3 regions of the Enterococcus sp. AZ177 genome follow, and region 1 is predicted to be linked to each of the others. Evidence: riboswitches for the same ligand, from Rfam matches in the RefSeq annotation. Region 1 holds a riboswitch; each other region holds the start of a gene.
The links. A riboswitch is a leader RNA that binds a small molecule or an ion and turns the genes downstream of it on or off. The one in region 1 is predicted to bind magnesium.

Region 1 (11,130 bases):
ACTTTGACCATATTGAATGTTGCTACCCTGAATAATTGGGTATTCATCGATTGCTTTATCGATTTCTCGTTCAAAAGCGTCTACATCAACGCCTGCATCTGTATAAAAATTACGCCCAAAATGATTAGGTTGCAAAAAAATCTTCCATAGGTGCGCAATATCTATTTCCTGATGATGACGAGTAACGGCTACTTGTTGCGCCTCTGCAATTGCCTCTTGTAATGTCGTTGTCATTTTTTCGATGTTCATAGAATTACCTCCTAAATTTAAAAGCGGAACAAATCGATTTATCCTGTAGAAAATCAGGAAATTAACATTGAAACGTTCTTTATTTCATTGGTAATTTGTCTATTTTCATAAGGATTGATTTGTGCAGCTAGATAATTGTTAAAGCGGAGCGGGCTCGTACAGCTCTGACAGAAAAATAGGAAAATCTGACTGAGGTGCTTTTTGCCTCATTTAGATTTTATCTTTTTTCCGAAGAGCTAGCCCGCGTAGCTAGATAATGTAAAGCGAAGCGGGCTCGTACAGCTCTGACAGAAAAATAGGAAAATCTGACTGAGGTGCTTGTTGCCTCATTTAGATTTTATCTTTTTTCCGAAGAGCTAGCCCGCGTAGCTAGATAATGTAAAGCGAAGCGGGCTCGTACAGCTCTGACAGAAAAATAGGAAAATCTGACTGAGGTGCTTGTTGCCTCATTTAGATTTTATCTTTTTTCCGAAGAACTAGCCTGCGTAGCTAGATAATGTTAAAGCGGAGCGGGCTCGTACAGCTCTGACAGAAAAATAGGAAAATCTGACTGAGGTGCTTGTTGCCTCATTTAGATTTTATCTTTTTTCCGAAGAGCTAGCCTGCGTAGCTAAATAATTGTTAAAGCTGAATAAGCTCTTTAATTTCTACTATATAAATAGTACTTTTAACTTATAAAAAAGCATAAGGTCTGATTAATTTTGACCTTATATCGTTATTATACTCATTTAGTCAGTAAAGGTCAAACAAAAAACACTCTTTTTTATTTTCCTTCTCTTTATGATAACGCAACGTTTTATTTTAGCAAAAGATATGCGGCTAATCAGAAAAAAGATTGAGATCCAAAATCAATTGGACTCAATCTTTTACTCAATCTTATAGTAATTCCCCAAATCGTTTGACATAGAATTTTTTTACGATCATGACTAGGAATAAATAGGACACTATTGTTAAACCTAACCAAGCAAAGTAATTTAACGGCAGCTCAGCTAATCCTAAACTTTGTCCAAAACTTGTAAACGGTAAAATCGTTCCAACCGCAATTCCTAAAGACGTAATAGTCGTTAAAATAAACGACGCTCTGCTTTGGATAAACGGAATTTTAGGTGTTCGCAATGTATGAATCACCAACGTTTGTGACCAAAGAGATTCTATAAACCAACCAGCGTGAAAAATCGCAATAAAAGTCGCTTGTTGTGCTGGATCTAAATCATGGTAGTTTCCTCCAACTAGTTGAGGACAAATGACAAAATACATTAACAAATAAGTCGTAATGTCAAAAACTGAACTTGTAGGGCCCAACCATTTCATAAATGAACCAATCTTTGAAGCGTTCCATTTTTTAGGTTGCTCTAGGTACTCATCGTCTACATGATCCCAAGGAATTGACATACATGAAATATCATAAATCAAATTTAAAAAGAGTAGTTGTAACGGTAACATAGGTAGAAACGGTAAAAAGATACTTGCTACTACAACTGAAAACATATTACCAAAATTAGAACTCGCCGTCATTTTGACATACTTCATGATATTACCAAAAGTCGTTCTTCCTGCTAATAGCCCTCGTTCCAAGACCATCAAGTCTTTTTCAAGTAAAATAACATCTGCCGATTCCTTTGCAATATCAACCGCCGTATCGACAGAAATACCAACATCAGCTTCTTTCATTGCTGGGGCATCATTGATCCCATCTCCCATAAAACCAACGGTATGGCCAGCTTCTCTTAATATTTGAACGATCCGCGTTTTTTGTTGAGGTGTCAATTTCACAAAAATATTATACTTTTCAGCAATCGTTTTTAGTTCAAAATCATTCATTTTAGTAATTTCATTCCCTGTAATCAGTTCTTCATTTGCTAGTCCAACTTGTTTACAAACTGATTTCGTCACCAGAGCATTATCACCAGTCAATACTTTGACCCCAACCCCATGTTTTTTCAACGCTTCCAATGCAGCTTTTGTTGTTTCTTTTGGCGGATCAAGGAATGCAAGATACCCAATTAAAACCATTTCATTTTCATCTGAGACAGAAAACTCATCAATGGTCGCTGGGTTTGTTTTTTGAGAAACAGCTAACACACGTAGCCCGTCTTCATTCAATTCTTCAACGGTTTTCAAAATTTCTTTTTTAAGTGATTCTGTTAAAGGCGTCACGGTTCCTTGATAGTCTACAAAACTTGAAATTTCTAACATTTCTTCGACGGCACCTTTTGTAATCATTTGCGTTTTGCCAGATGTATCTTCGATCACAACACTCATACGACGTCGTTTAAAATCAAAAGGAATTTCATCTACTTTTTTGTATTTAGAAGAATCGATCGATAATTCTTCTTTTGCGGCGTCAATAATTGCGACATCCATTAAATTTTTCAAGCCTGTTTGATAATAACTATTAAAGAATGCATGGCGCAACACTCGGCTATCTTCCTTGCCATCACAATCTAAATGATACTCTAAAATAATCTTATCTTGAGTCAATGTACCTGTCTTATCTGTACATAAAACGTCAATTGCACCAAAATTTTGAATCGCGTTTAGATTTTTGATAATTGTGCCTTTTTTAGCCATACTTGAAGCGCCTTTAACAAGATTCGTCGTCACGATCATCGGCAGCATTTCAGGTGTTAGCCCCACCGCTACAGACAACCCGAAAAGAAACGCTTCAAACCAATCACCTTTTGTTAATCCGTTAATTAAAAATACTGCTGGCGCCATGACTAACATAAATCGAATCAACAACCATGAAGTTTTGCTGATGCCGACTTCAAAATTTGTTTGAGGGTTTTTGTCTGAAACATCTTGTGCTACTTTTCCAAAAAGAGTGTTATCTCCTACTGAAACAACAATTCCTTCTGCACTACCGCTAATAACATTACTGCCCATAAAAACAATATTTTCATATTCTGTTTCCACGCTGTTTCCTTTTAACTTGTAATCTGCTCTTTTTTCAACTGGATAACTTTCGCCCGTCATTGCAGATTGAGACACAAATAAGTCTTTTGTTTTGGTTAAACGGATATCAGCTGGAATCATATCACCTGCAGATAATTTTATGATATCGCCACAGACGATTTCTTCTATTGGAAGTTCTACTTCTTTTTTTCTACGGACAACGGTTGCCGTAATCTTTACCATGTTATTCAATTTTTCTGCTGCTTGATTTGATTTAACCGATTGAATCAATGTCATTGTACCGCTGATCAACACCATCGCCATGATGATAAGTACACCTATAAGATCACGATCTGCTGGTGGTGCAATAACATAATCTGTTATAAAGGAAATAATAGCAAGTGCGATCAAAACAATTGTAAATGGCGTAAAATAAGCTTTGATTATTTCAACGAATAGCGGTGTTTTTTTGCCGTGAGTAATTGTATTTTCACCAAATTCCTCTCTTGATAAAACCGCTTGTTGGTTTGATAGTCCTATTTTGGAAGAGTTGAAAAAGGTAATGATATTTTCGGCTGAGTTCCGTGCAAAATATTCATATGACTGATTATTTTTTTCAGTTAATGCTGTTCTTTTATCCATGTATTTCTCCTTCTTTCTAAAACTCTGATTAATGAAATGTAGGATAGTCTAATACAAACGATCATCCTTTACAATCTCATTGTGTTCTCTCTATTTTAGGAATCGGACTGATAGATAAAAGAAAATCTGTTAGCGGAGGAAATTGCTTTTTTGCCCTAGAAACAAATAGACAATAATAATTATAATTTCTTCAACAGATTTCTTTATCCATGAGCCCTTAATCATCTGACTACTGTCATCCATTTGTTTCCATCTCCTTTAGCGTGATATGTTTGATAATACCGAAATTCCGAGTGTTCTTTTTTGTGCAAAGATTTTTCTTAAATTTTTTTAAGATCACATCCCCATCTGAGTATGCGCTACTTATACGTTGGTAACCAAAATGATCATAAAAGCCCCAAGCTTGTTTACGACCAGTTAAAAATACAGATTGAAAGTTCATCAGCTCTGCTATTTTTTCTGCAAATTCAAGTAATTGTTTTCCTATCCCAAATCCTTGGTACAACTCATCAATCGCAACTTGCTTGATCTGAGCCATCGTGCGGCTTCTTTTTGAAAGAAGTAACGTCCCTACAACTTCCCCGTCAATCATAGCAGCTATATGGAGGTCGTATTTTTCATGAATAGGCAATTCTTTGATCCATTCCTTTCCAGCACTGGTTTTAAGTAGCTTGTTTCTTAAAAAAATACCTCTCCAATATTCTTCACTATTCCAATTAATTACGTTGACCTTCACTGTTTTACCATTTTGATTCCTCCATTCTTTTAATTGCTCATTTGATTGATTTCTATGATTTCTGATAGTTGAGACAATTCTGAAATAATCGTATTGACTGCTAATACGCCATTTCTTGTCGCTTCGATTTCTAAGAATAGTCTTACTTTTTGTCCTGCTAAATCGGTACAAGAGAATTTAGTAAAGGTTAAACAATATTTATCGAGTAACTGAATAATTTCAGTTCTAAGCATGACTTCACTTGTATTACTAGCAATAACCGAAAGATAGTGAATCGACTCTACTTGTTCGTCTTCTTTTTGGACAGCCAAGTTGTCCATTTTAAACGATAGATTCCTCAGCAAAATATTAACGAGCATCAAAGCAACTGCGCAACTTATTCCTTCGATCACAAACCCCGCTCCGATCAAACTTCCAACAGCAGCTGAACACCATAAGGTCGCGGCAGTATTGATACCTGTTACGCTAAAGCCTTCTCGCAAAATTACGCCTCCAGCAAGGAATCCGATACCACTGACTACTTGAGCGGCTATTCTTGTAGGACTGCTATCATCCTGAATCAAAGTGGATAAAGAAACGAATTGACATGCACCAAATGTTACCAAGGTCATTGTTCTCATTCCAGCTAGTTTTTTTCGCCATTGCCGTTCTGCTCCAATAATCATTCCTGCAAAAATGCTGGACATAATGTTGATTAAAAATTCATAAGCTTGCTCCTTTCTTAGATTTGTTGTTAGTGTTTGGTATGCTCGAAATGACATGATGTGATTCAGTATTTTGGTTACTTCTCTCTCTTCGTTCGCCAAGTACTGTTCATCATCTACTCTGTCTTTCCTTTTTATACTTTGGCTTTTAAGTCCAGAGATGGGGGATCGATATGCCATGATTCAGTATTTCGGTTACTTCTCTCTTCGTTCGCCAAGTACTGTTCATCATCTACTCTGTCTTTTCTTTTTATACTTTGGTTTTTAGGACCAGAGATGGGGGATCGATATGCCATGATTCAGTATTTCGGTTACTTCTCTCTCTTCGTTCGCCAAGTACTGTTCATCATCTACTCTGTCCTTTGGCCAATCGTAGTGATTCACAGCAAAAAACCTTCCGCCAAAACTCAGCGGAAGGTCATAAATAAGCGCACAAAAAAAAGCCTGTATGATCTAGTCGTTGAGTTTTGGCACTATACAACGTAAAAAGCAGAGCTTTTAGCTACCTTATGAAAAGCCTTGTAATCGACAATCCCTGTTCTACCCATTGGCATCTCTCGATGTTTTTGGGCAGTAGCCTGTGTTTGTATAGGAGCCTCACCTAACAAATCTATTTAGTTATCTTACAGGTGAAACTATACCATCGTTATAAAACAAATGTCAATGCTTTTTTTGAAAAAATAATTATTTACTCTATAAAAAACAAAAATGACGAGCCTGGGACATAACTAAAAACGTTATGTTTCAGGCTCTTAGTAACCGAATAAACGGTGGGCGCAGAAGCAACTCCTTCGGAAATAAGCCGAAATTGCTGTAAAACACAACAAGGAACAAGTTGATGTTGTACAGTACCTACTTGGTCACAAAAATTTGAAGAGCAATTTTCGTAAATTCCTTCTTATTTCTCGGAGTTAAACACTTCTGTACCAACCTCAAACATTATCGACTTCAAAATGATTAAATTTTTTCAACTTTTATTACTGAATTCCCAACAACTTGTGGTGGAATCGACATAGTCATTGCTGGTAAACCGACTAATGTAAATTGGATTTTATCACCAGTCTTTAAACTACTTTCTGTGAGTCCATCTGCTAATTGTTCCGTTGTGACATTCAAAATAACACCATCATTTTTCATCATACCAATCATTTTTTCTGGATCTTCCACTGCTTCGACTTCTTTTAGAACCAAACGAGTCGATTGATCTACTGTATCATTTTTTTTAGCATCTTCAACTAAAATAGCTGTAAAAATGGATTGAGATTTTTCTTGATCTTTCATAGTTGAGGTTTCATCGATCATTTGGTCTTTCTCACTACTCATTGACGTTTTTTCACTTACTTTTGACGAGTCGGTTTTATTTTGTGTGCATGCGGCTAAAGAAATCAATGCAATAACCGTTACAAATGTTATAGTAATTTTTTTCATAGACACGCCTCCATTGTTGATACTTTATTATAAACGCTAGACTCTTGCATAGTCCATTACGAGCATTTAGTATTAAGAAAAATTAAAAAAGCAACTGAAGTATCACACACTTCAGTCACCTATACTCAACCTATACAGCAGTCGGAAAAGTCAGCTCTATCCATTTCTTCGATCATTACCAGACATTGTAATTTCTTGAGCCAAGTAACGGATTCGTTCCATGATACGACGAGCTTTTAAGGGTTCTTGTTCTCCACGCTGGGTCACGGATAAATGTTTCTCTAGCTCTTTTAAATCAAGGTTCGATGAAAAGAACGTTACCAATTGTTCTTGCATACGATATTGTAAAATAACGCTTAATACATCATCTCGAATCCAAGAAGTCATTGATTCTGCCCCTAGATCATCAATCATCAAAACAGGTGATTTCTTGACAGCGTCCAACTTAGGTCCAACCATATCTTTACCAATTGCCTGTTTCATTTCAACTGTAAAGGTCGGAAAATGGACAATGGTTGTTACAAAACCACGCTCAGCTAAACTATTCGCAATTGCACCTAATAAGAACGATTTCCCTACACCGAAAGTACCTTGAAGATACAAGCCTTTATGGAATTCTTTTGGATTTGTTGTATACTCGTTTAAAAATTTCATAGTTTCAGCCATTGCTTGAGCACGACCTTGAGATGCCGTATCAAATCTATTCAAACTAGCTTCTCGGACATCTTTAGGCATATCCATTGCTCGGACGCGTTTGCGAATTTCATCTTCTTTTTGCTTCGCGATCAACGCTTCTGTAGGTACATAAGTCACATCGATGTAATGGAAATTCAAGGTTAGTTGAGGCTCATATCCAGGAGCAATCATCGTTGGGTCATTTAATTGATATTTACGTTTTTCTTGAACAAACTCATAAAGTTTCGAATAGCTTTTTCGAATATCATCGTCCGTCAATCGTTCACGATTTTCTTTGATGAACTGCTGTACATCAGTATCTTTAAGGACAACTTCAACCAGTTCATTATATCGTTCACTCATATCTCTGTTTTGAATGATTTTTGACATTTCTTTCCCTACATCTTCCATTAATTGCCGCCTCCTTTACTCAAGAAATCTTGAATTTCTTTGTCTAGTCGTGCTTGTTCTTCTTTAGATAGTTTCTGCTCTTCAACCGGATTATCTACCCAATCTGGTAATGTTTCTTGACGAATCGGTCGATTATTTTGTCCATATCTCTGCCTAGTTTGTTTTTGTTCTTTGCCTTTTTTAGCTAACTCGCGTACATGATCGATGGCTTTCTCTGGTGAAAAAATACCGCTTTGAGCCCATTCATTAGCAATTCGATTCACATAATCAGCTTTCAACGTAGGTTGCTTTTGAATATTATAAACATAATTGATTAATACATTGATTACACTGTTCGGTAGTCCTGATTTACTTACTAAATATTTAACCAGTGAACGTTCTTGCGGGGTTGTATACCCACCACGTTCATTTTTTAGTGCTTCTAAATAATTTAACGGAAAATTCTTCTCACTATCCATGATCATCTGAATGTCTTGTGTAGAGAATCCGTTCATTTTCAATGAGTTATACCGATATGTCTGCTGATCTTCTGCAGACAACTCAACCGAATCATTTCGTTGAAATTCACTTGGTCTTTGCTTTTTATCAGGATCATAGGTTCTATAGACTACTCGCTCAAAGTCCTTTACATCGATCTTACTTGTATAATAATCAAATGATTTAGAACAAAAATCGATCATGTCTAATTCTGTAATGCCAAATAAGTTATGGAAAACAAATACTTCTTCTTTGAATCCTACACTATTATCTGGCAACTTGATTCCAAGTTTTTCTATCCCTTGCACAAAATATGCCCAATCAAAGCTTTCATTGACTGCACTTGGCTTTTGTGCTGGTCTTGGATCGTTAAAAGATCGTTTCATTTGGCTTAATAGCTTACTTTGAGAAATGATTTGTTCTTCTTTGAATTGATACACCTCTTTAAAGCTTGCTGAAACTTCTGCAAAACCAGTCAAATTAATAAATTTTGGTTTAAAGCGGTCAAATAATTTGTCCAATTTTCTTTGTCCTACGATGTTTAGAAGGGTTAACGATAATACTTCATCTTTAAAAAAACGTTCAGCTGTTTCAGGATGATTCAACCTGTATAAAAAATGTGCGCCAAGTTCAGAATCGTCTTTGACAAACGTTCCTAGTAACCCGATTCCTTCTAATTTCTTTCTAGCTGTTTGAATTTGTTTGATACTCATGTCCATCATCGTAATCAAATCAGCATGAAAAAGTGACTCACTGACACCAGACTCTTCCACTTCGGATAGGAGTGTCAAGTATAAACTAAAAGCTTCGGCACCAATAATTGGTTGATATAAAAGTGTCAATACTGCTTGTTCTTGATTGGATAACGGATACGATAGTGCTACTTGAAAAATACTTTTAGGATGGACTTCTTTCCAATTCTCTTTCAAGGAAAGACCTCCTTAATCATTGGTTGTGTCTGGATTTGAAGATTTTGCTTTGTCTACGATTCCTTGTAATTCTTTTAAGAACACACTCATATCTTTGAATTGACGGTAGACACTGGCAAAGCGAATATAGGCGATTTCATCTAAGTTCACTAAATCTTCCATTACATATTCGCCAACTAGAGTAGTTGAAATCTCATTTTCGCCTAAGCTACGTACTCTATTTTCGACATTGTCAACGATTTGCTCCATTTGTTCCATAGCAACTGGGCGTTTCTCAGCTGATCGGATCAAACCACGTAAAATCTTCTCTCTGTTAAATTCTTCTCGGTCACCATTTTTCTTGATGACTAACAATGGCGCTGCTTCAATTCGTTCAAATGTTGTAAAACGGTAATTGCAATTTTCACATTCTCTTCGACGACGGATTGCACGTCCATCGTCTGCTTGTCGACTATCAATTACGCGAGAATTATTATGATGACATCTTGGACAACGCATAGTGTTCACCTCATTTTATCTAATAATATCTATGTTTAACGTTTCGTTTTAATATACTTCCTATATTATAACATGAAATGCTTGAGAAACCAGCCATTAACGTTTACTTCTTAACCATTTTTTTCTTATTGTTGCGTTCTAATTTTAGAACGATTTTCTGCTTTTAAAAAAAATATAGGTGTAGTACAAAAGTAAAAATCACTTTTGTATCACACCCTAAATACGAATAAACGGTGGGAGTAGAAGCAAACCCTTCGGAAATAAGCTTCTGTCCCAGCCTCATTGTCATCTTATAGTTCTATTTTGTCTCGCGTTCCCCATCCTGTATTCCTATGGGTGATGTACCCCCAAATTCGAACAGGCGATAATACGAAGATTGCCCATAACACAGTAAAAGGAAACGCAAAGAACACAATCCATTTGTCCCTTTTTGCTAAATCGTTCCTTGGAATTGAAAGATATGCCAAGGAATAAACCGCACTAAAAGCTAAAGGAGCAATTAAAATTAATGGAAAATCGCTCATTACGAAAAATACCCAATAAATCAATTGATATTTAATAACATTCATCGCTGCAAACATCGCCCAGCCAAATGACTGTCTAAAAAAGACAAAACTACTAACAGGAAACAGAGCTAAACGCCAAAAACCTCGAATAAAACTTCCTCTGCTCCAACGGAGATGTTGTCTAACATGATGGCTCAGTTTATTTGGTAAATCAGTGTATGAAACGGCTGTCATTTGAGCAACAGTTCGCCCCAACAGCATCGCTGATAAAGTCAAGAAACTATCATCTGAAAATTCTACTCTAACACGACCAAATGTTTCATTTTTATATCCTAATTTTTTCGCTAAATTTAAAACCTCTGCTCTATAAAATGCAATTGGCCCACTATTAACGGCTACGCTGCCGAACATAGAATTCATTGAGCGTTCTATCAGCACCATGTGTCCAATCACCAATAAATCTGTGATCACAGTCAAAAGATTATCCGTAACATTTCTAGTCACGATCACACCCGCAACAGAGTATACACGTTCATCTTCAAACGGAATGATTCCTTGTTCTATCGCATGTTCATCAAAAACAGTATCACTATCGATCGTTAAAATAATCTCATTGTGAAAATCGGAAATTTCTAAATGGTTATACGCATTTAACTGAGCTGCTCGCTTTCCACTATTTTTTTGTTTAATAAACTGAAAAGAAACACCTTTTTCAGCAAAAATTTTCCGATATTCTTCTGCAACCTCTGAATAATCAACAAGTGAACTGCCATCATCAACAGCTACTAATTCAGTTGGCAGGAGACTTTGATTTAGGATAGATTCAAACGAGTTTTTAATGTTTTCGATTGGTTCATTATACATAGGCATTAATATATATATTTTTCGATGACTAACTTTTTCATATGCATATGGCGTATATAGAGTACTTAAAATAAGCGTAGCTAATGCAATCCCTCCACTCATTGTAAAAAAAGGCG
Region 2 (11,130 bases), 110 kb from region 1:
TTTTGAGTATTTCCTTGCGTGCTGCGGTTTTGTGTATTGTTACGATTTTGGTTGTTTTGTTGCGGACGATTTTGCTGTCCTTGATTCGTACGGTTTTGAGTCATATTTTGGCTGCTTCCTTGCATGTTTCGATTTTTGTTGTTACGGTTTTGATTATTTTGTTGTCCTGGACGATTTTGGTTATTTTGCTGTGGACGATTTTGTTGTCCATTTGGTTGTTGCGGTCTAGTTTGATTTTGGTTTGGTCTATTTCCATTTTGGTTAGCTGGCTTTTGATTTGCTGGTTTTGTTTGCCCTTGACCACTTTGCGCTTGTGGTTTCGCAGCGGGTTTTTGTTGTGTATTTGCAGGTTTATTTCCTCCAAATGAGTTGCGAAGCTTTGATTCGTCCTCAGAAGAAATTGCGCCCATATGGTTTTTCACATCCATACCTAGAGCATGTGCTTTTTCGACAACATCTTTACTCGATTGATTCATCTCTTTTGCTAGTTCATAAATTCTTTTTTTCCCCATGCAATCACCTTCCTAACCTTTGATTAGTTCCTTGAATTTCGTCGCAAAGCCCTGATCATTGATTCCAATCACCATACGCGTTCTACCGATTGCGTGACTTAATTCTGAATGTAAAAACGACTCACTGCAAGGAACGTTATAATAAGAACATTTGTCCTTGATTTTTTTTCTTGTATTCTCACTAGCATCGCCAGCAACAAAAACGAATTTCGCTTTATTACTGCGGATATCACCGATTGTTAACTCTTCACCGGTCACTAGTTTTCCAGCTCTCATAGCCAAACCTAATAAATTCAGTACCTTTTCTTTAGCCATTGCCGAACAACTCATTACGTGCTTTTTGGTGTTCAACATAATCCAATAATTCTTGGTAGAAATCATCTGTCAACTTCGTTTCCAAGACACGGTCTAAAATGTGCTTGTCCCAAGCTTCTTGGACTTCTTTGGGCTCGAGTGAAACGTAAGCCCCTCGTCCAGGCAATTTCCCTGTAGGGTCGATTGCGACTTCGCCATCTTTCGAACGCGTGATTCGAACCAATTCTTTTTTCGGTTTCATTTCGCCTGAAACAACAGATTTACGCATCGGGATTTTTCTTTTTTTCATTTGATTCCCTCCAAATCGTTAAACTTGTTCTTCGTCTTCGGCTGTTTTTTCTTCAAACTCGATATTTTCGTACTCATCAGCTGTTAAATCAGATGCGACAATCGCCTCATCATGTACTTCTTCTTCAGGAGTTTCTTCGTTTTCTGCATGTTCTGCATAGTAACTCTCCATTTCAGATTCAGGTTTGATATCAATTTTAAAGCCAGTCAATTTTGCAGCTAAACGTGCATTTTGTCCTCTTTTACCGATAGCCAGTGATAATTGATAATCTGGAACGACTACAGTACAAGCTTTATTGTTATTCGGGTCGAAAATAACATCTACTACTTGGGCTGGATTCAATGCGTTGCTGATGAAAACTGCTGGGTCTTCACTCCATTCAACGATATCCATATTCTCCCCTTTTAATTCGTTAACGATGGCTTGAACACGTTGGCCTTTTGGTCCTACACATGTCCCAACAGGATCGATATTCGAATCAGTTGAACGAACAGAAACTTTTGAACGATCTCCTGCTTCACGAGCAATGCTCACAATCTCTACTATTCCATCATACACTTCTGGGATTTCTTGTTCAAATAATCGCTTCAATAAATCTGGATGGCTACGGCTTACGAAAACTTGCGGGCCTTTTGAGGTATTTTCAACTCTCGAAACGTAAACTTTAATACGATCATGAGGCTGATAAAACTCGTTTGGCATTTGATCTTGCTTTGATAAAACAGCTTCAATCTTTCCTAAGTTCACATAGATGTAGCGGCGGTCTTGTCTTTCAACGATTCCTTGCATAATGTCATTTTCATACGCACTGAATTCATTATAGATAATGTTTCGTTCTGCTTCTCGAACACGTTGCAAAATAACTTGTTTTGCTGTTTGAGCTGCAATACGACCGAAATCTTTTGGTGTTACTTCAAAACGGATTTTATCACCCATTTCGTATGCTTTATTCACTTCCATCGCTTCTTTTAATGAAACTTCTAGTTGTGAATCAAAGACTTCTTCCGTTACTTCTTTAACAGCATAAACATGGATATTCCCTTTTTTACCGTCAAATTCAACTTCAACGTTTTGGGCTTGTCCATAATGTCTTTTGTATGCGGAAACTAATGCTGCTTCCAATGCATCAATCACAATCTCTTTAGAAATACCTTTTTCAGCTTCTAATGCATCTAGTGCATTTAACATTTCTTTGCTCATTTTTTTATCATTTCCTCCTACTGTCTAAATGAAAGGCGAACGGAGCTGCTCGACTTTTATCAAGTCGCTTATTGCATCTCGTGATAAGTCAAAACTGGAACGTTCTGCTTCGTGTTTTACTCAATTAAAACTGAATTGCTAAACGAGCTTTTGCAATGTTTTTTCGTTCAAATGTATAGTCTTTGACTCTTGTTTTGATTTTGACTGTCAAGGTCAACTGATCTTTGTCTATTGTTTTTAAAATACCTTCAAACTGTTTTTCACCATCGATTGTTTGATAGAGTGAAACATGAATGTATTCTCCAACTGCTTTTTCATAGTCGCTTTCTTTCTTCAACGGACGTTCAGCTCCCGGTGAGGACACTTCCAGGAAGTACGCTTGGGGAATCGGATCAGGATTCATAGCATCAAGCTTTTCATCTAGCTGCTCACTCACAAGTGCACAGTCTAAGATATCAATACCGCCTTCTTTATCAATAAAGACGCGGAGAAACCAGTCTCTTCCTTCCTTGACAAACTCTACTTCTACAAGTTCAAAATTTTGTTTTTCTAAGATTGGTGTGACTAACTCGGTAACAGTTTCCACAACACTACTCAAAATTTTCGCCTCCTTCGAGATTTATGTAACGTACTAGATTTTTAGCAAGCCTGATTCGTATAGCTAAATCATAGAAAGTGTCGATTGATACAACCAGACAACAAAAGTCAAGCAAATCGACGTTTTATCATACTTTCTTTCTATGTTATTCCATTAAAAAGAGTGAGCAGAAATCCGCTCACTCAAACTAGTATCATTACTTATAAGCTATTCTACCATAGATTTTCTGAAAACTCAAATCTACGTTATTACACCGCTATTATCTTTGCTTTATTTTTGTGTTTCACTCAAAGAAACATACTTCACTTTTCCATTCTTTTGTTTTACTATGAATAAGAAGATTTGAAAGGAGCTCCCTATGTCACAAACACAAGTAATCAAAGTAAACAAAGATACAATGAAAAAAATGCATGTCTATTATGAGAAAAAACGTTTAAATAAAACTGTGCCTTACACTGATTTCGTTGCCAGAGTTGGAAATACAACGATTACAGCTTATACCTCTGGTAAAGTCGTATTTCAAGGGGGGGATGCCGAAAAGATAGCAGCAAAATGGGGCAGTTCACTTGAAAGTAAAGGAACAAGTCGATCGACATCAAAAAAAGCAACAGCGTTACCTGCTAATTTCAGTCAACTTTCAGTCTTAGGTAGTGATGAAGTTGGCAATGGTAGTTATTTTGGCCCCGTAACAGTTTGCGCTGCTTACGTCGACAAAACGATGGTGGCAAAACTAAAAGCACTTGGCGTACGAGATTCCAAGGAACTGACTGATCCGCAAATAGTACAACTTTCAGCAGTCATCAAAGAACTGGTTCCTTATAGACTATTGATTGTTGAGCCAGAAAAATACAATCAGATCCAGCCAAAATATAATGCGGTTCATATGAAAGTCGCCTTACATAATCAAGCAATCCATTTATTATTGAACGACATCGCACCAACGAAACCAGACGGTATTTTGATCGATCAATTTACACCTGAAGCCAATTATAAAAAGTATGTACGAAGTGAACAAAATCAAGTCAATGAAAAATTATTCTTCATTACAAAAGGTGAGCAATATCATGTAGCAGTAGCAGCGGCTTCAATCATTAGCCGAGCGGCTTTTTTAGAAGAACTAGATAAAGAATCCAAAGAATTAGGAATGAAAGTTCCTTCTGGTGCGGGCGCTGTTTCTGATAAAGTTGCAGCGAAAGTGTTGGCTAAAGGTGGGATGACATTACTAAGTAAATATGTGAAACTTCATTTTGCAAATACAGAAAAAGCGAAAAAATTGCTTCAAAATGAAAGAGCCTGAGACAGAAGCTTATTTCCCAAGGGATTGCTTCTGCTCTCGCCTTTTATTCGCAACTAGGGTGTGAAACAAAAGTGATTTTTACTTTTGTCCCACACCCTTTCTATTCCGCTTCTTGAATTTCTTTATCTAAATCAGCATAATCAATGGCTGTATGAATAAATGTTTCATCATATTTGGGAAAATGTTGAAATAATGAGTCCATGGGTTCAATCTCAATCACCCCTGATTCCAATTCAAAATCTATCAGGTGTCCGCCAAACGTTTGCTTGTCGTCTATAAAATGCAAATGAAACTCTGCTGCTGCAACACCTTGAAATAGTTCCGGTGTGAAGAAGCCAAGTATAGTGCCAGTAACCATTTCTTTTTCAAACTCAGGCTGTTCTTTGGATACTTCAACCAATCGTTTATAAGGTTTTTGCTGTTTGGGCATCACTCGAATATGGACTGTTTTAAATTTCCCATGAATTTTGATTGCATGAAAAAGGTTTTCGCTCTTTAAATGTTCGCTGATTAATTTATTTGTTTTTGAATAATCTATAGGACCAGCCACTGGAAAAGTGATTGTTGGTTTAAATGTAGTCACAGCTGCATAAGGTGTTTCTTGTTTGCCATCTAGTGCAACCAAGGCCCCATCTTCCCTTCCTTGAAAAGCTTTCCCCTCTAAAATGATTAACTCCCCATCTAAACCGGATAAAGTACCGATCCCAAAATCACCTTTTTTTAAAATATTAGTGATTGTTTCAGTCCCATCCATCAAGCCTGCCATTAAAGCTCCTAAAGTTCCGTGCTGATATAAGACTGTTTCTTTTGTCATTGTTATCACCTTTCTAATAAAATTGATCTGGCAAAATCGTTTCGCCAAGTTTTTCGTTATCTTGGTAATCAATTGGAATATCGATCACAACAGGTCCTTCTGTTTCAATTCCTTTTAAAATTGCTGCTTTTAATTCTTGAACATTCTCAGCGCGTAATCCTTTGGCTCCAAAAGCCTCAGCATATTTCACAAAATCGACGGGTCCAAAGTCCACACCAGAAATTCGATGATATTTAAGTTGCTCTTGAAATTCAACCATGTTATAACGTCCGTCATTCCAAATCAAATGAATGATATTTAATTTTTTTCGGACTGCCGTCTCAAGATCCTGAGCAGAAAACAAAAAGCCACCATCCCCTGAAATTGATAGTATTTGCGTGTTTGGTCGAACCAATGCTGCTGAAATCGCCCAAGGAAGAGCAACACCTAATGTCTGCATCCCATTACTAAAAAGTAAATGTCTCGGCTCATAACTTCTAAAATGACGAGCCATCCAAATATAATGACTCCCTACATCAACAGTGACTGTCATATCGTCTGTTACTATATTTTGCAATGTTTCGATCACTTCTAGAGGGTGAATCAATCCTTTTGTTGTCCTCTCTTTCACATCGTCTCGTTTAACCAGTTTTTCATGCAATAAATCCAAATATCCTATCGCTTTATCAGATAATCCTTTCGCTTCAATACTTGGTAAAAGAACGGTTAATGTCTCAGCAATGTCGCCGATCAGTTCTCGTTCCGGTTGGAAATATTGGTCGATTTCAGCCGGTGTATCATCAATTACTATAATCGCCGAATCTCCTTCTGCATTCCAATTTCTAGCCTCATATTCTATTGGATCATAGCCGACCGCAATCACCAAATCACTGCGTTTTAATAGCATATCACCTGGTTGATTGCGAAACAAACCGATTCGTCCGAAGAAGTGGTCTTCTAATTTTCGAGAAATCACTCCTGCAGCTTGGAACGTTTCAACGACTGGAATGTTCGTTTTCTCAACGATTGCGCGAATTGCCTTTGCTTCTTTATCTGTAGAGGCACGCATCCCGACCAATAACACAGGCAGCTCAGCCGCTTGAATCCGTTGTGAAAGGTAGTCGATATCTTTTGATGAAGCAGAGCCGATTTTCGGATCACTCAATGGTTTTATGCCGACAGATTCTACTGGAGCATCAACTACATCTTGCGGAATACTGATAAAACTAGCTCCTTTTTTTGACGACTTTGCCAATCGATAAGCATTTGCTAAGACTTCAGAAATGGTCTCTGGATCTTGAATTTCTGCACTGTACTTCGTGATTGGCTCGAATAAAGCTGCATTGTTCATACTTTGGTGGGTTAATTTTAATAAGTCTCTTCGTTTTACTTGACCACCGATCGCCAGTACAGGATCGCCTTCTGCTGTAGCCGTTACTAACCCTGTAGCGAGATTACTCGCACCTGGACCACTCGTTGCAACAACTACACCTGGATTTCCAGTCAAGCGACCAACGGCAGCTGCCATAAAGGCTGCATTTTGTTCATGACGCGTTACGATCAATTCTGGGCCATCATCGACTAACGCATTAAACAGACCATCAATCTTTGCTCCTGGAATTCCAAAGACATAATCGACTTGATGATTTTTCAAACTCTCAACAATCACTTCGGCACCATTTCTGCTTTTATCCATTACGTGTTACACCCTTTCTGAAATCATGTTTCATTAAACCAATTCCCTTATACAAAAAAGAATATAAAGAATCTACATTAAGGAAAACCGTATTTTATAGTACAGTTACAAACCCTGTATCAATTTCAATTATAGCATGTTGCCTATTATTTGTTTAATCATTTGATCCCAAAAATAAGAGAACATCGAAACATAAAGGTTCATACTTTCCGATATTCTTTCTAAATCATTAGATAGCAATTATTTGAGGCTATGTTTAAGAAAGAGTAAAGAAAATAGTACGTAGTCATTTTCCACTCTTTTCAACTCGACCGCTATACCCCTCTAGAAAACGGAATTTTCTACTTTAAATAACAAGTATATCCGTTTCAGATCGACATATTATAAAAAAATTAATATTTACTTTATTGACTTTAACGAAGATATTCACTATATTTAGGGCGATCTGAATAACTTGTTAGGTGAGGCTCCTATGGAAACACAGGCTACTGCTCAAAAATGTCGAAAGACAGGAATGGGTAGGACAGGAATTGTCGAATTAAGGCTTTTCACAAAGTAGCTAAAAGCTCTGCTTTTTACGTTTCATAGTGCTAAAACTCAACGATGAGAATGATGAAAAGCTCTTTTTGTGCTGAAATCAATCCACCTTCGCTGAGTTATTCTAAGCGAAGGTTTTTTGTTTTGATAGATAATGTTGACAGAATTTTATTTCCAGGAGGTGGATATACAAATCGAAGGAGAAAACATCTCTTCATTGTGATTTAATGGTTTAGAGATACTTCTTTTAATTTTGACTTACTGTGATTCATTATTTTAGTATAAAGATCTTTTTGTCCCCCATCTAAATCAATTCCTAATGCCAAACTTTATTTGATGATCAATTAAAATGATTAGCGAGGAATAAACTATGAAAACTGGAATAAAATGGTTAATTTGTATAATTCTTTTTGTTCTCTTGATTTTTACAGGAATTGGGAGTTACACCGCAATAAATTTTCATAATGGAAAAAAAATGGCTCAATCCCAAGTGAATAAGAGCAAGAATACTAACTTCTCTGGTGATCAACAGACAAATCTGAAAGAGATCACGATTATGTTAATTGGTGATGACGGTCGTGAAGATGATGAAGATGGCGGACGTGCTGATACATTAATGGTCGCCCACTATAACAGTGAAACAAAACAACCAAAATTAATATCAATCATGAGAGATTCTTATGTGTCAATACCTGGACATGGGTTAGAGAAAATCAATGCTGCTTACGCGTACGGCGGAGCCGAATTAACACGAAAGGTCCTCAATGACTCATTTGGTTTGCCAATCAATTATTATATTTCGGCAGATTTTACTCATTTTGTTCAATTAATCAATGAACTTTATCCAAAAGGGATTGAAATCGATGCAGAAAAAGATATCAACCTAGACAATGTCGACATCAAAAAAGGCAAACAACTCATGGATGGTAACACGTTATTACAGTATGCTCGTTTTCGAATGGATGAAGAGGGCGATTTTGGTCGAGTAAGAAGACAACAACAAGTTATGGACGCACTGGCAAAACAATCTAAAGATGCTGTCTCCTTCTTACAACTTCCGAAAATAGCGGGCGAAGCGGTCGGTTACTTAGATACGAATATCCCCACTGATCTTCTTATAGATTTAGCAAAAGATTTTCTATCAGGCAATGTCAAAACGCTTGAAACTTTATCTGTACCAGTTAAAGGGAGCTGGGCATTTAACGATTATACTGATGCTGGAAGTGTCTTAGAAATAGACGAGAAACAAAATGAAGAAGCTATTCATAGCTTTTTGGATGATGGGGCAGCGAAATGAAACAATCCAAAAGATTCTCTAAGATGCATTATTTAGATTTTTATGTTTTGGTCCCTTATTTTATTTTGTCAATCATAGGTATTTTAATGGTCTATAGTTCAAGTTCCTATCAATTATTAGATAGTGACCTTGGAACGTCGAGTAAAGCAATCAAACAAACGATGTATTTTCTTTTTAGTATCGTGTGTATGAGTTTTGTTTATCGGATTAACTTGTCCGTTCTTCGTAAACCTAAAATGATGTATGTTATTTTGGCGATGACGTTCTTATCTATTGTTGCTTTGCCCTTTATTGGAACAAGTGTTGGTGGTGCTAAGCGCTGGATCAATCTAGGCGTACTTTTGTTTCAACCATCTGAGTTAGTTCCTTTAGTACTCGTTCTTTATTTAGCTGCAAACTTGGCTAAAACAGACACGCTCGTTCCTTTTAGGTTCAAAGATCATAAACGTTCTTTATTTGTGGCTATGTTCTTTATGTTTTTTGTAGCTTTACAACCAAATATTGCTGGAGCGTCAATGATTTTTATCCTTGTTTTAGTCTTGTTTTTATCCAGCGGACTATCTCCTTTATTTATGTCGATAGCTTTAATTGGTTTCGTTGCGATAAAACGTTTAGGAACCGTTCTTTTATTGTCGATTCCAACAAATTGGATGCCTGAAAAATTCGGGTATTTAGTAACTCGTTTCGAAGTGATGCAAAATCCTTTCATTGATCCGACTGGCAAAGGGTTTCAAACGTCAAATGCTTATTATGCCATGCATAATGGTGGTTTTTGGGGCTTAGGTTTAGGCAATAGTATTCAAAAAAAGGGGTTCCTGCCAGCTGCTGATACAGATTTTATTTTTGCCATTTGTATCGAAGAGCTGGGATTGATTGCTTCTTTAGGGATTTTATTTTTAGTATTCTTTATGGTTGCTCGTTTATTTTTACTTGCGATAAGATCAAAAATCCTTTATTACTCCTATCTTTATATTGGTTGTGGGATGTTACTTTTACTTCAAGTATCCGTAAACGTAGGGAGCTTGTTAGGGTTTATCCCTATGACAGGATTGACATTCCCTTTCATCAGTTATGGTGGATCTAGTTTGCTGATATTGAGCATTACACTTGGTATTGCATTGAATGCCCGTGCGACGGAAATGAGAGAAATAGGGAAGCAACAAGGAGAACTGGCATGAGACAAAACGTAAATCCAAATAGTGAACCTGTGAATTATGCGCTTCTTTTACCTGTTTTTCTTTTGATAGTTGTCGGCTTTATTGCCCAGTATGGCGCATTTTATGCAGATCCGTCAGTTGAATCAATTACTCCTTTGATGATAAAACAACTTCTATGGACTATCTTAGGCATTGTGGCAATGTTTATCACGATGTTTATTCCAATTAAATATTTGTGGAAATTTACTCCTACACTTTATGGTTTATCGCTGTTACTAATGAGTTTGCTGATAAAATTTCACGACCCAGTTATGGCCGCCGCAACTGGTACCAAACGTTGGATTCGACTAGGACCACTCTCATTTCAGCCATCAGAATTCATGAAACTTGGCTATATTTTGATGTTGGCCTATGTCGTGACAAGAAGACGGCAGAAGGCCTCAAATCCTTCTACTTTGAAAGAAGATTTCCGATTATTAGGGGAATTATCCCTTGTCAGTCTACCTGTTTTTGCTTTGATGTTTTATCAAAAAGATTTTGGTACAAGTTTAGTATTTATTTCGATATTTCTTGGTGTGGTGCTTGTTTCTGGTTGTTCTTGGAAAATTTTAACGGTTGGATTTGGGATTTTAAGTGTGATTGGTGTTAGCGGTATTTTGTTAGTTTTAACGGAACGAGGCCAAGCTATCCTTTCCTATCTTCATTTTCAGCCCTATCAGTTTAATCGAATCCATGCTTGGCTGAATCCTTTCGAATATGCAGACTCCATTTCATTTCAACAAGCTCGTGGGTTAACTGCTATCGGATCTGGAGAGATGTTGGGAAAAGGACTGACCGATCTACAAATTTATGTTCCTGTTAGAGAGTCCGATATGATTTTCACTGTGATTGGTGAAGCCTATGGTTTTATAGGAACTTGTACCTTGATTTTGCTGTTCTTTTATCTCATTTATCAAATGCTGATCTGTACGCTCAATGCAAAACGAGAGTTTTATGCGTATATTACGACTGGTGTGATTATGTATTTCTTATTTCACATATTAGAAAATATTGGCTCTAATATTGGTTTACTTCCTTTGACTGGGATTCCTTTACCCTTTATTAGTCAAGGTGGTACAGCTTATTTGGCTAATTTTATTGGGGTTGGGTTGATTCTTTCGATGTATTATCAGAAAGAAAAAAACTAGTCTGTTGTTTTAACTCTATAGTGAGAAGTGTACATGATACAAAACAAGGAGGTCGCGATTATGCTCCCTCCTTCTTCTGTTACAATTTAAAATCTATATCATTATAATTTACCCCTTCCTGCGACTTTACATGAATCCCAGAAGCTAATCCTACTTTTATTTTAAGAGTTGTCGCAGATACATTCATTACTCTGATTCTTTCTTTTCCAATAAGGTTCTCTCCTCTAGGTAAATCCTTAGGTATAACAAAAT
Region 3 (11,130 bases), 520 kb from region 1:
TTTACAATCCCGTTTGACAAGTATCAGGCTCAAGGGAATGATCTACTGAACGTAGTGGTTGAAATGAGTGATGGGAAACGCATAAATGTTAGTGAACCAGAAATCCTACAAGTAATCATTGATCCTTTGAAGAACTATCAAGTTCCAAAACCACAGGTCAAAAGTGTAAATGAAGGAAGTAAGGAGCTTAAAGGTTCTGTCACATTAACGAATGTTCCAATTGGGACTGAACTATTTATGCAAGCTCAATTCGCTGATGGTTCTATAAAAAGGGTAGCTCTTGAAAATGATGGAACTTTTTCAATCCCAGTAGCTGATAAAAAACTGAAAGAAGGCGATCCGATAAGAGTAGTAACCATTGCAGAACATGCTCAATCGTTAAAAGGGAAAGAAAGTGACAGCATTGTTTTTGCAGTAGGGAAGAGTCCATCTTTAGAAGGTTATGTTGTTCCGACACCAGTTGTAGCGCCTATTTTCGTTGGTGATGCAATAATCAAAGGAAGCGTTAAGATCATGAATCCTCCTGAAGGAACTCAATTTAGAGTTAGAGTGAGGTTCCCAGGAAATAGTTATGAAGAAGTACCAGTTAATGCTGACGGTCTATTTTCACTAGATATTTCTGGTCGCCAGTTAACAGTCGGTACAGCAATCACCTTTAGCACGGTAGCAACACTTGGGACTGAGACAGCATCAAGTGGTAGAATCATTGTTTCTGTCGGTGCCAAATAACTATAAGTTTACTAATAAAGAGAGGGTGTACAAAATGAAGAGTTCAACCGTTTTATTGTCATCAGTCGTTTTTGGTACATTATTTTTAGGTCAATCTGCTTCAGCTGCTGATATTAATAAGGCTACTGATGTGGATGTTACGTTCACACCAGGCGCTTTAACATTGGAGGCTGTTTCTACAATCAGCTATGCGTCACAAACGATTTCAGTCGATGATGCTTCATATATTCCCACAAATCCTGAAGCAATCACTGTTGTTGTTTCAGATGCTAGAGGAACAAATGCCGGATGGAAACTAAGCGGGAAATTAAATGGATTTAAAGACAGCTCCGCTGCAGCTTCTTTACCGAATGCCAGTTTGAATTTTAAAAATACACAAGTAGGAACCAATAGTGAGGCGGACGCACCAACACCTGTTAATACAGTCAAGTTAGCGAGTGGAGCTACTACGGCAACACCATTCGCAACAGCCGCAACAGGAGCAGGTGCTGGAACTTGGACCTTTACATGGCCAGATGCTGAAAGTAAAGGTGTGACACTTGATGTGCCTGCCGCAATGGCAACGCTTGGGAAACATACATCTACGATCGATTGGACATTGGCCGATGCGCCATAGAATCAAAGGATGATTTTGAGAGAGTGGGATGAGCATCCGTTTATTCCACTCTTTTTTTCTGATGAACATGGAAGGAGTGGCTTAAATGTGTGATTTTTCTGGGGCGAAAGGGAGTACTATCTTATTTTCTATTGGATTTATTTTTTTATTTAGTGTTTTGAATGTAAAAACAGTTTTAGCACAAACTGATAGCAGAGAGACAAATAGCTTTTATGTGCAAGCGGTCATTCCGCAAAATCAAGTCGATATCAATAAATCTTATTTTGATTTGAAAATGCTTCCGGAAGAAGAGCAAGAATTACACGTTAAATTAGTGAATCCAGAAGATTCACCTATTTCTATTTCTATCAATGCCATAAATGCAACGACAACGGAAGAAGGAATGATCGATTATACAGTAAAAGGGATCCAGGATGAAACATTGGCATATCCTTTTGAATCTCTGATCAAGGTTTTAGAAACGACGATGTCCTTACAACCTTATGAAACAAAGATTGCTCATTTTCATTTGAAGATGCCAAAAGAAAGATATGATGGTGTGATTGCAGGAGGACTGCGTTTTACCAAAAATTCAGTTGAAAGTGAAACTAAAAGTAAAGAGGTGGCAGTTCAACAGCGATTCCATTATGTATTAGGTGTTGTCTTAAAAGAGACAGATACTTCGGTTTTACCTGATTTTGAAATAGATACAGTAGAAGTTGCCAAATCCAAACAAGGGAAGAAAATAGCCGTGATCCATTCGATTCGTAATGTAAATGCAGCGATTTCAAAGAAAATGGCTCTAAAATTTATTATTCGAAAAAAAGGGGATGAGACAGCGCTAATCAAGTATGAAAAAGAGGCGCTAGAAATGGCGCCGAATTCCATGATGGATTTTCCAGTACCTATCAAAAGACAGTTGCGGCCTGGGACATATATCAGTCAAACACAAATCAATCAAGATGGGAAAAAATGGGCATTTGAGAATGAATTTCAGATTACAAGAGGACAAGCGAAGAGAATCAAAGAAGAAAATGAAGAAACGAAAATTGTGAGCAAGATTCCGATTTGGTTGATTTTAGTGATTATTCTGTTGGTTTTATTGGTAGTGATTCAGACGTATAGTTTGTGGCGAAGGAAAAAATGAGTGAACTAGATAGAATCCCTATTTTCTGCAAGGATAATGAGTAAGGATTTTTATTTGAACTTCTATATTGATTTCCATCTATCCTCGATAGAATGAGTTACTATAACGCTTAAAATCAATTAGTTACTTTATTGTTCCTTTGTTTTTGCTATAATAAGTAAAAAAGATAGAGGTGCAAGAAAGGATCTATAAAAAATGAAAAAAGCGATAATTAGTAAAACCGTGAATTTATTAGATGGAGGTTGTAATGCCTGCGGAATTATTGAAGATGAAATATATACTCTGACGATAGACGATCAAGCAATTTCTTTAGAAGCATTGACGGTCAATTATTTAGTATCAGCGATTGCACTAAAAAATGGATTCAAACGGGAATATCAGATGGATGTAATCGATGATTATACGTTATATAAAAAAGAAGAGTATCAAGTTACGCTTAAAGAAGAATATGATTTTTTGACGTATTCAACTGATTCTGTAAAAATTGAAACAAAAGATCAAATCATCGTTGAAACAAAATTAGTGAAGAAAGTGAATGATATTTTAGGAACCATTTTTAAAGTAGAAGAATTAGAATTTTGTTTTAAAAAGATTTGAGAAGCAACTGGGATTTAGGTTAAATAAAAAAACAGAGTCCAGATGTGATGCCCTAAAAGTTTAGCTTTTGAAGGTAGTACATCAAGACTCTGTTTCTTATGCTATTTAATGATTGTAATCAAAGAGCTTATTTTTGTAAAAATATCTGAGCATTCGTATATTCATTGGTATCTCCTGGAAACCATTTTTTCAAATTAGTTGCAATTTCAGTTGCTCGTGCATGATTTTCGATATTTATAATCTGGAGATAGAAGTTTCCATCCCCTTGTTTTACGTAAGAAATCCGTGTAGAAAGAAAAGACTGACAGAATCTTTCACGTAAATTTCTTCTTAAACGATTGCTGATTGCTTCCCAATTTTTGGGTAAATTATCAATTTCAATCCAGTTGTATTTTTTATCTGTCTGTAAAACAACTTGCATATCTCTTCCATTGTAGTTAGATATTTGCCCTTTAGTTAGTCTTAAACATTCCGATTTAAAGGTATTAGTCCACTCTGGTTTAACACCTACAACTTTGACCATCAAGTGTGTTGGGTATTCAATTAAAAAGACATTCCCATTTGTCAACATAGGCCAAGTTTTTAGTCTCGTAAATTCAGCCATTTTTTTGGCTCTGGATTCAAGTCCAATATTATTGATAATGATTTTATAAAATGAGCCATTTTTCATTTCGGCATTTTGGTTACGTGTTTGATCCATAAAAGGTTCCTTTGTAATATAGCGAATGGTCCGATCTGCTAAGTCTTGTTCTAAGACCCATAAGTTACCTAGAGACTTATTGTTAATTAAATATTGATAGGGGCTGTGTGATTCAGCTGTTGCATTTACGTCACGAATTACATATTCTTGCCCAAGGTATTTTTTTTCCAAAATACGTCTACTCCAGTAGCGACTTGCATTTGTTGCTCCTGTACTTAAACGAGCTTTCATTCCAATTTTGAATTTAGGTGCTGGAGCAAGGGATAGATCATGTTCATAGATCCATTTTCGGTAAGTACTTGCATTGGAGTTAATCAGTACTTGATATTCTGAGTTGCCCACTTTTGTGTTAAGTTTGTGTATCTGTTCTACTTTATAGTATTGATTAACTACGTTAGCTGGAATTTTTTCATTCGATGACCATGGTGATGCATTTGTTGCGCTACCTAATAGTCGAACAATATTTCCAACTTTAACCTTACAGGCTCTACTTGGAAATGGTGGTGTAACTGTAAAAGGCGGACGTACGACCCCTGCAAAGCTATTGTAATTAAATGTACGTTGCGTGCAGGGATCGTTATTTCCTCGGCCATTTTGATCTACGCCTATAAATCCATTACTTGTTACTGATCCTACAACAATTCCAGTATGACCTGCAAAACCATTATTATAAACAAAAATATCTCCTGGTAATGGCAAAAATCCTGCCGTATTTGGAATGACTCGAAAGCCTCCAACATTACCTGTTCGCATCAAATCTTTTGCATATGCTCCAGAAAAAGAAACGCCAAATAAATCGTGCCCATATTGATTGATTAAATCAAAACATTGAACCCCAGCAGCTTTATCATAGTCATATGCTTTCCCAATTGAATTTTTTGCCCATTGTACACCTTGTGCTTGTGTGATACCCATTTTTATTCCTTCTCTCTTTTTTTTTAAGTTTATAACACGTCTGTTATAGTGGAATTCCTATTTGTAGTATATAATGTTAACGTCTCCCAAACCTTTCAATTCACTGTCTTGATCCTGTTTAAATCCCACTTGATTAGTTATAGCCAATAATATAGAACATAATTTTAGTAGCTAAGAAAAAGGAAAAGGAATCAGAGCAAACAGATTTCTGTTTTACTGATTCCTTTTTCGCTATTCTATTTGAAAAAAATCTGACATGCCTATTTTTTCAAATCGTTCTTGTGAGTCGGCTGGCGTTTCATCATGATCATAAACGAGCAGTTTGAAGTCTTCTGTTTTTGGGATTCGTTTAAATGTTTCGTTATCGGTCAAAAGAATGAGTTGCTGGCAAAGCCATTCAAGAACTACCTCAATATCTTGTTCATCTTCTACCCAATCATCAAATAAATGAAGAGAGGCAAATCGCTGATTTTCATCCCAATCACCGGAATTGTACTTCATTTCTTCCAATTGTGTTTTAGTGTAGCCTTTAGTTGCGTAATAACTGGTTGTTTCTCGCCAAAGGTCTACTGTATTAAAGCATAAGTTGATTTCACCTTCCTCATAAATATTGCAGTCCAAAGCAAATGCATAAAATCGTTCATCGGAATGATCTAGTAAAAAATTGTCAATGCTGTCTGTTAAAAAGTTAAAAAAATACTCTTGCTGTTTTTCTAAAAAATGGTCCATTTATAGCCTCCAAAAGTTGGGTCTTTTAAACATTGAAACAGATAAAAGAAAGAATGTCTATCTAAAGTTTTTTTTTTAGTTGGATAGTCATTTTTTAAGAAAATATAAAGATTTTTTAGTGAAACGATTTATTAGCCAGCGTGGATTTTACCGTGGGAACAAGCACAGAGTCGGTTTAGTTTAGGAACATAACTACACAAGTTGGATAACGTCTATCAAATTTAATTTGACTTTGTGATTCGATACGATTATAGTTTAAAATGAATTAAATACTTGTTAGGTGAGGCTCCTATATAAACACAGGCTACTGCTCAGTAATGTCGAAAGACAGGTATGGGTAGGACAAAATTCGTCGAATTAAGGCGTTTTTCAAAGTAGCTAAAAGCAATGCTTTTTACGTTATATAGTGCTAAAACTCAACGAAGAGAAGAGTAAGGTACGTTCTAAATAAATGGCAAATGTCATCAATTTAAACGCCTATAGTCTAATCCCTTCGCTGAGTGCTCTTGGTGAAGTTTTTTGTTTTTATCCAATGAATTAGCGGAGCTATAGAAAGGAATAACCAATGAAGAAATCTGTAAAAATAGTGATTATCACGGTATTATCTATTCTTCTTGTCGTTGTCAGTGTAGGATGTTATGCAGCCATTTCATTCCAAACAGCCAAGGAAGAAAGTGAATCAACATTGTCCAATAAGAACCAGAATTTCACTGGTGATGAACAAGCAAGTGATAAAGAGTTGACTGTGATGATCGTCGGAAATGATTCAAGAGATGACGATGAAGACCAAGGGCGTTCAGATACGCTTATGGTAGCGCACTATGATGGGAAAACGAAGCAGCCTAAATTGATTTCGATTATGAGAGACAGCTATGTAACTTTTCCAGATGGCGGACAAGATAAAATAAACGCCGCATATGCATATGGTGGTGCACAAATGACAAAAGACGTGCTGAAAACGAATTTTGATTTACCAATCAATTATTATGTAGTCATGGATTTTAAAGAATTTAGTGATATTATTGACGAGCTTTATCCAAAAGGGGTAACGATTGACGCTGAAAAAGATATTAATTTAGACGGTGTGGATATCTTTAAAGGGAAACAAACATTACATGGTAATAGTTTACTGCAGTATGCTCGTTTTAGAATGGATGAAGAAGGCGATTTCGGTCGGATCAGACGTCAACAACAGGTGATGGATGCTTTAGTAGAGCAATCTAAAGATTTGATTCCAATTTGGGAATTACCACAAGTAGCAGGGAAAATGGTCGGAAAAATCGATACAAATGTACCCACAAGTCTTCTAATCGATTTAGCAAAAGATTTTCTAACTGGAAAAGTGAAACCATTAAAATCACTATCTGTTCCCGTAGAAGGGTCATGGAACTTCAATGATTATACTGAATCTGGAAGCGTGATTGAATTAGATGAACAAACGAATGCTGAAGCGATTCAGAATTTTATGAAAGACAAAGAATAACATAATGGATCCGTTTGCTCTCCTTGATGTGGGTAAACGGATTTTTTTATAAAAACGGAAAGTAAATCAGTTTAATTCTATGCGATTAGACCAAGCGTATGCTATTCTTTAAGAAAGCGTTTTTTTTATTTAGAAGGAAGGGTTTACTATGAAAGTTGTGATCATTGGTGCATCTTTTGCTGGCGTGTCGGCTGCTTTGGCTATTAGAAAAAAACACCCCGTTGCAGAAATTCATTTAATCGAGAAACAGGAAACGATTGGTTATTTGCCGGGAGGAATCAACCGGTATTTTAATAAAACAAGCGAATCTATTCAAACTGCAGAGTTTATTTCAGAACAACAATTAATAGAAAAGGGTATTTCTTTGTTGTTAAATGCCAAAGTGGTCAGTATGGATTCGAAACAGTATATCGTTAAGTATGAAAAACAAGCAGCAACGTTTTTTATGTCTTTCGATAAATTGATTTTAGCGACAGGTTCTAGTCAATGGTCGCAGAAAATTCTGGGTAGTGATTCAGAAAAGGTATTAAAATATAAATTTTTACCTGGCGTTTTACAAGCTATTGAACGATTGGAAAGGAGTGATAAAGTAGCCTTGATCGGTGGTGGACAAATCGGTGGGGAAGCAGCAGATATGCTGTTGAAAAAAGGAAAAGAAGTGCATCTTTTTGAGCGGATGGATTATTTATTATTCAAGTATTTCGATGAGGAGATGATACGACCAGTACAAGCCGAAATGGAGTCTCGAGGTGTTGTATTTCATTTTGATGAAATGGTTGAAAAAGCGATCGACACAGATGAAGGTCTACTGATTGAAACAAAGAAATCTAAACTGTTATGTGATAGTGCGATTTTTGCGATGAATGTCCGTCCGGATCTAGGCTATTTGGATGAATCTATTCAAACGCATACAGATCAGACTGTTTTTGTAAATGAGTACTTGCAAACCTCTCAAACAGATATTTTTGCAATCGGTGACTGTATTCAGGTCCAGTATGGCGTGTCAAAGGACTCTTTTTACATTCCTTTAGTGAATAATGCGGTTAGAGCTGGCTTAGTTGTAGCTCAAAATCTTGTTGAACCAACAACACCATTTGTCGGCTCGCTTCGAACGATTGGAACAAAACTTGTTGATTATTATATCGCAAGTACTGGGTTGACGGAAGCAGAGGGGCTCTTTCACGGGCAGTCAATTGCTGTTGCCCATGTTCAGCAAAAAAGTGCTCAATTTTCAGGATGTGAAAAAATTTGTGGAAAAATTATTTTTGAAAAAGAGAGCCACAAAATTTTGGGAGCACAATTAATTTCCAAAGCAAATATTTTAGAGAAAATCAACACACTAGCACTTGGTATTCAAATGGGTCAAAAACTTGAAGCGCTTTATCAAAAAGATTTCTTGTATCATCCATATTATTCCAACGTGATTGACATCACGAATCAGTTAGGATTTGAAGGATTGTGGAGTGATACGGATGAAAATTGAAGAATTATTAGATAAGAAAGAAGCAAGAGAAATCGGGATTTTAAAGAAAGTAATTTTGGCTGGCGGTCGAATTGCAGATCATGAGTTGCTAGATTATTTAGGGGTTTCAAAGGCTTCTTTAGAAAGTGATTTGAAGGAATTAAGTTATTACTTGAAACCTTACGAAAAGGACTGTTCCCTTTTTTATGATGGACAATGGGTGGCTATTCACTTGTCTGATCATTTTTCAGTTAGTAAGGTTTTGGATGATTATGTCCGCGCATCAGTCAAATTTCAATTGATCGATTATTTATTTCATTATCGAGAATTTACGATCGTTCAGCTCACTACAAAATTTATGATCAGTGAATCTTCGTTATTTCGAAAGATCAAAGAGTTAAATTTAATAGTAAAAGAATTTGATCTTAAAATTCGTAATGGTCAGCTAAAAGGGGAAGAGTTGCAAATCCGCTATTTTTATTTTCAAATTTATTGGTTTTTGACGCCTTATGATGTACATCAAGAAAAAACATTGACCATTCAAAATGCAAGAATCATTGAAGCACTCGAAAAAGCTTTATCGCTTTCTTTTGAAGAACAAGGCAAATTGAAGATTAGTTTGTGGCTGACGATCAGTAAAAAAAGAATTGCGGTACAGCCGAAAGAGTACAAAGGATTATCTAGTAAGAGTCAGGGATACGAACAGGATCCTTTTTTTAAAACATTGCGCTCTTTTGTTTTGCGTTTCTTTAGCCGCTATCCACTTGAAATCGATGAAGAAGAAAGCCTATTGCATTATATTTTTTTAATGAGTATGTCCGTTTTGGCTGAATCGGATTTCGCTGAGTATAGTTTGATTCGAGGTAGACGTACACCGACTTCATTAGCGGATACATTCGTGTTGGAGCATGTGATTTTATATTATCGGCCAAAAAAATTTTTCCCGGATCTGGAGAAAAAAATCTTCTATTATTTTTCTCAAATTCATAGTCGGCTCTATTTTTTTAAAGGAGAGTTGGAGTTATTTGATCGCGAGAATATTTGGCAGAAAGAACAAAGTCTTTCCAGTCATCAGTTGGCGGACTTCTCCCGTGTGCTTTTAGATAAAAGTTTGGAATGTTTTGATCGTCATTATGAAAAAGGCAATAGCTTACATGAATGGTCGTTAGTGAAATATCTTAGTGTGCTGGCAATTATTGATTTTGACATTGTTGGTGAAACTCGAATTGGAATCGATTTAAAGATGGACCACTTATATAAAGAAGTTATGACGCAAGTATTGGTTTTGAGTTTGAAGAATTTAAATGGCTTAACGATTGAAACTTACAATGCCCAAAAAAGCTATGATTTGATGATCACAAATGTTATGAAGCCGAATGTATATCGTTCAGTAAAGGAAGTATACGTGTTATCCGAGTTAGGCTCAACTTACGATATCAATCAAATTAGGAAGAAAATCAGAGCATTACACAATAAAAGATGAATTGAGTGAAAAAGCCCAAAAACCAAAAGAGTGCGTTGTTTTGGTTTGGGCTTTTCGTCGATAGGACAAAGAAAGAAGCAAAAACCTTCAATTATTTTTGAAATAAAAAAAAATATGACATTTTTAGGAAACGATTTGCGATTATTATTAATATATAAAATAGAGCGTTTTCATTACGGGGTTTATTTATCAGCCGAAGCTAAACAAGCCCACTACGCTTTTAAAATAGGGAGGAAATCATTATGACAGAGCAAAAGTATATCATGGCAATCGACCAAGGGACGACTAGTTCAAGAGCGATTATTTTTGATAAAAAAGGCAACAATATCGGGAGTTCTCAAAAGGAATTTACTCAAATTTTTCCTAAAGCAGGATGGGTCGAACACAATGCTAATGAAATTTGGAACTCGGTTCAATCAGTCATTGCAGGTGCCTTGATTGAATCAGGAGTTAAGCCTTCTGATATCGCAGGCATCGGTATTACCAATCAGCGGGAAACAACGGTCGTTTGGGATAAACAAACAGGATTACCAATCTATAATGCAATCGTGTGGCAATCTCGTCAATCTTCATCTATCGCCAATCAGTTAAAAGAAGAGGGTCATGGTGAGTTAATTCATGAAAAAACTGGATTGATCGTAGATGCTTATTTTTCCGCAACGAAAATTCGTTGGATTTTAGATCATGTTGAAGGAGCTCAAGAACGAGCTGAAAAAGGAAATCTGTTGTTTGGAACGATTGATTCATGGCTCGTTTGGAAATTGACAGGTGGGGAAACGCATGTAACGGATTATTCCAACGCAAGTCGTACCATGTTATTCAATATTCATGATTTAGATTGGGATCAAGATATTTTAGATATTTTAAACATTCCACGTGTGATGTTACCGAAAGCTACATCGAATTCTGAAGTATATGGGTTGACGAAAAACTATCATTTCTACGGTAGTGAAATTCCGATCTCAGGTATGGCAGGTGACCAACAAGCTGCGTTGTTTGGACAAATGGCTTTTGAACCGGGAATGGTAAAAAATACGTATGGTACAGGTTCATTTATTGTCATGAACACAGGTGAAAAGCCACAGCTTTCTGATAATAATCTATTAACAACGATTGGTTATGGGATCAATGGCAAAGTCTATTATGCCTTAGAAGGAAGTATTTTCGTAGCAGGTTCAGCCGTTCAATGGTTGCGTGATGGTTTGAAGATGATTCAAACAGCTGCTGAGTCAGAAGCTGTAGCAAATGAATCTCATAATAAAAATGAAGTTTACGTTGTTCCTGCTTTTA

Region 2: linked by a shared signal. The riboswitch ahead of IGJ34_RS06645 (LCP family protein) and the one ahead of IGJ34_RS06045 (MgtC/SapB family protein) in region 1 are both predicted to bind magnesium.
Region 3: linked by a shared signal. The riboswitch ahead of IGJ34_RS03500 (LCP family protein) and the one ahead of IGJ34_RS06045 (MgtC/SapB family protein) in region 1 are both predicted to bind magnesium.

Annotation. Positions count from the first base shown of each region.
Region 1 covers NZ_CP172944.1:1,232,866-1,243,995, reverse strand. Annotated here, with positions in the region: gene clpB (ATP-dependent chaperone ClpB) at 1-249, opposite strand, end outside; gene mgtA (magnesium-translocating P-type ATPase) at 1,126-3,786, opposite strand; gene IGJ34_RS06050 (GNAT family N-acetyltransferase) at 4,022-4,522, opposite strand; gene IGJ34_RS06045 (MgtC/SapB family protein) at 4,552-5,406, opposite strand; M-box (ykoK) riboswitch at 5,672-5,842, opposite strand; partial or broken gene IGJ34_RS06040 (hypothetical protein) at 5,971-6,162, opposite strand; gene IGJ34_RS06035 (hypothetical protein) at 6,184-6,654, opposite strand; gene dnaI (primosomal protein DnaI) at 6,811-7,740, opposite strand; gene IGJ34_RS06025 (replication initiation and membrane attachment family protein) at 7,740-9,146, opposite strand; gene nrdR (transcriptional regulator NrdR) at 9,159-9,644, opposite strand; gene IGJ34_RS06015 (glycosyltransferase) at 9,935-11,130, opposite strand, start outside.
Region 2 covers NZ_CP172944.1:1,346,416-1,357,545, reverse strand. Annotated here, with positions in the region: gene infB (translation initiation factor IF-2) at 1-512, opposite strand, end outside; gene IGJ34_RS06680 (YlxQ-related RNA-binding protein) at 525-827, opposite strand; gene rnpM (RNase P modulator RnpM) at 820-1,116, opposite strand; gene nusA (transcription termination factor NusA) at 1,135-2,316, opposite strand; gene rimP (ribosome maturation factor RimP) at 2,441-2,914, opposite strand; gene rnhC (ribonuclease HIII) at 3,273-4,211, shown strand; gene budA (acetolactate decarboxylase) at 4,312-5,025, opposite strand; gene alsS (acetolactate synthase AlsS) at 5,039-6,700, opposite strand; M-box (ykoK) riboswitch at 7,147-7,316, shown strand; gene IGJ34_RS06645 (LCP family protein) at 7,608-8,534, shown strand; gene IGJ34_RS06640 (FtsW/RodA/SpoVE family cell cycle protein) at 8,531-9,712, shown strand; gene IGJ34_RS06635 (FtsW/RodA/SpoVE family cell cycle protein) at 9,709-10,878, shown strand; gene IGJ34_RS06630 (hypothetical protein) at 10,958-11,130, opposite strand, start outside.
Region 3 covers NZ_CP172944.1:717,736-728,865, forward strand. Annotated here, with positions in the region: gene IGJ34_RS03470 (adhesive domain-containing protein) at 1-729, shown strand, start outside; gene IGJ34_RS03475 (WxL domain-containing protein) at 764-1,345, shown strand; gene IGJ34_RS03480 (DUF916 and DUF3324 domain-containing protein) at 1,431-2,471, shown strand; gene IGJ34_RS03485 (DUF4809 family protein) at 2,667-3,068, shown strand; gene IGJ34_RS03490 (hypothetical protein) at 3,196-4,683, opposite strand; gene IGJ34_RS03495 (DUF4303 domain-containing protein) at 4,915-5,412, opposite strand; M-box (ykoK) riboswitch at 5,678-5,846, shown strand; gene IGJ34_RS03500 (LCP family protein) at 5,978-6,895, shown strand; gene IGJ34_RS03505 (FAD-dependent oxidoreductase) at 7,044-8,378, shown strand; gene IGJ34_RS03510 (helix-turn-helix domain-containing protein) at 8,368-9,840, shown strand; gene glpK (glycerol kinase GlpK) at 10,083-11,130, shown strand, end outside.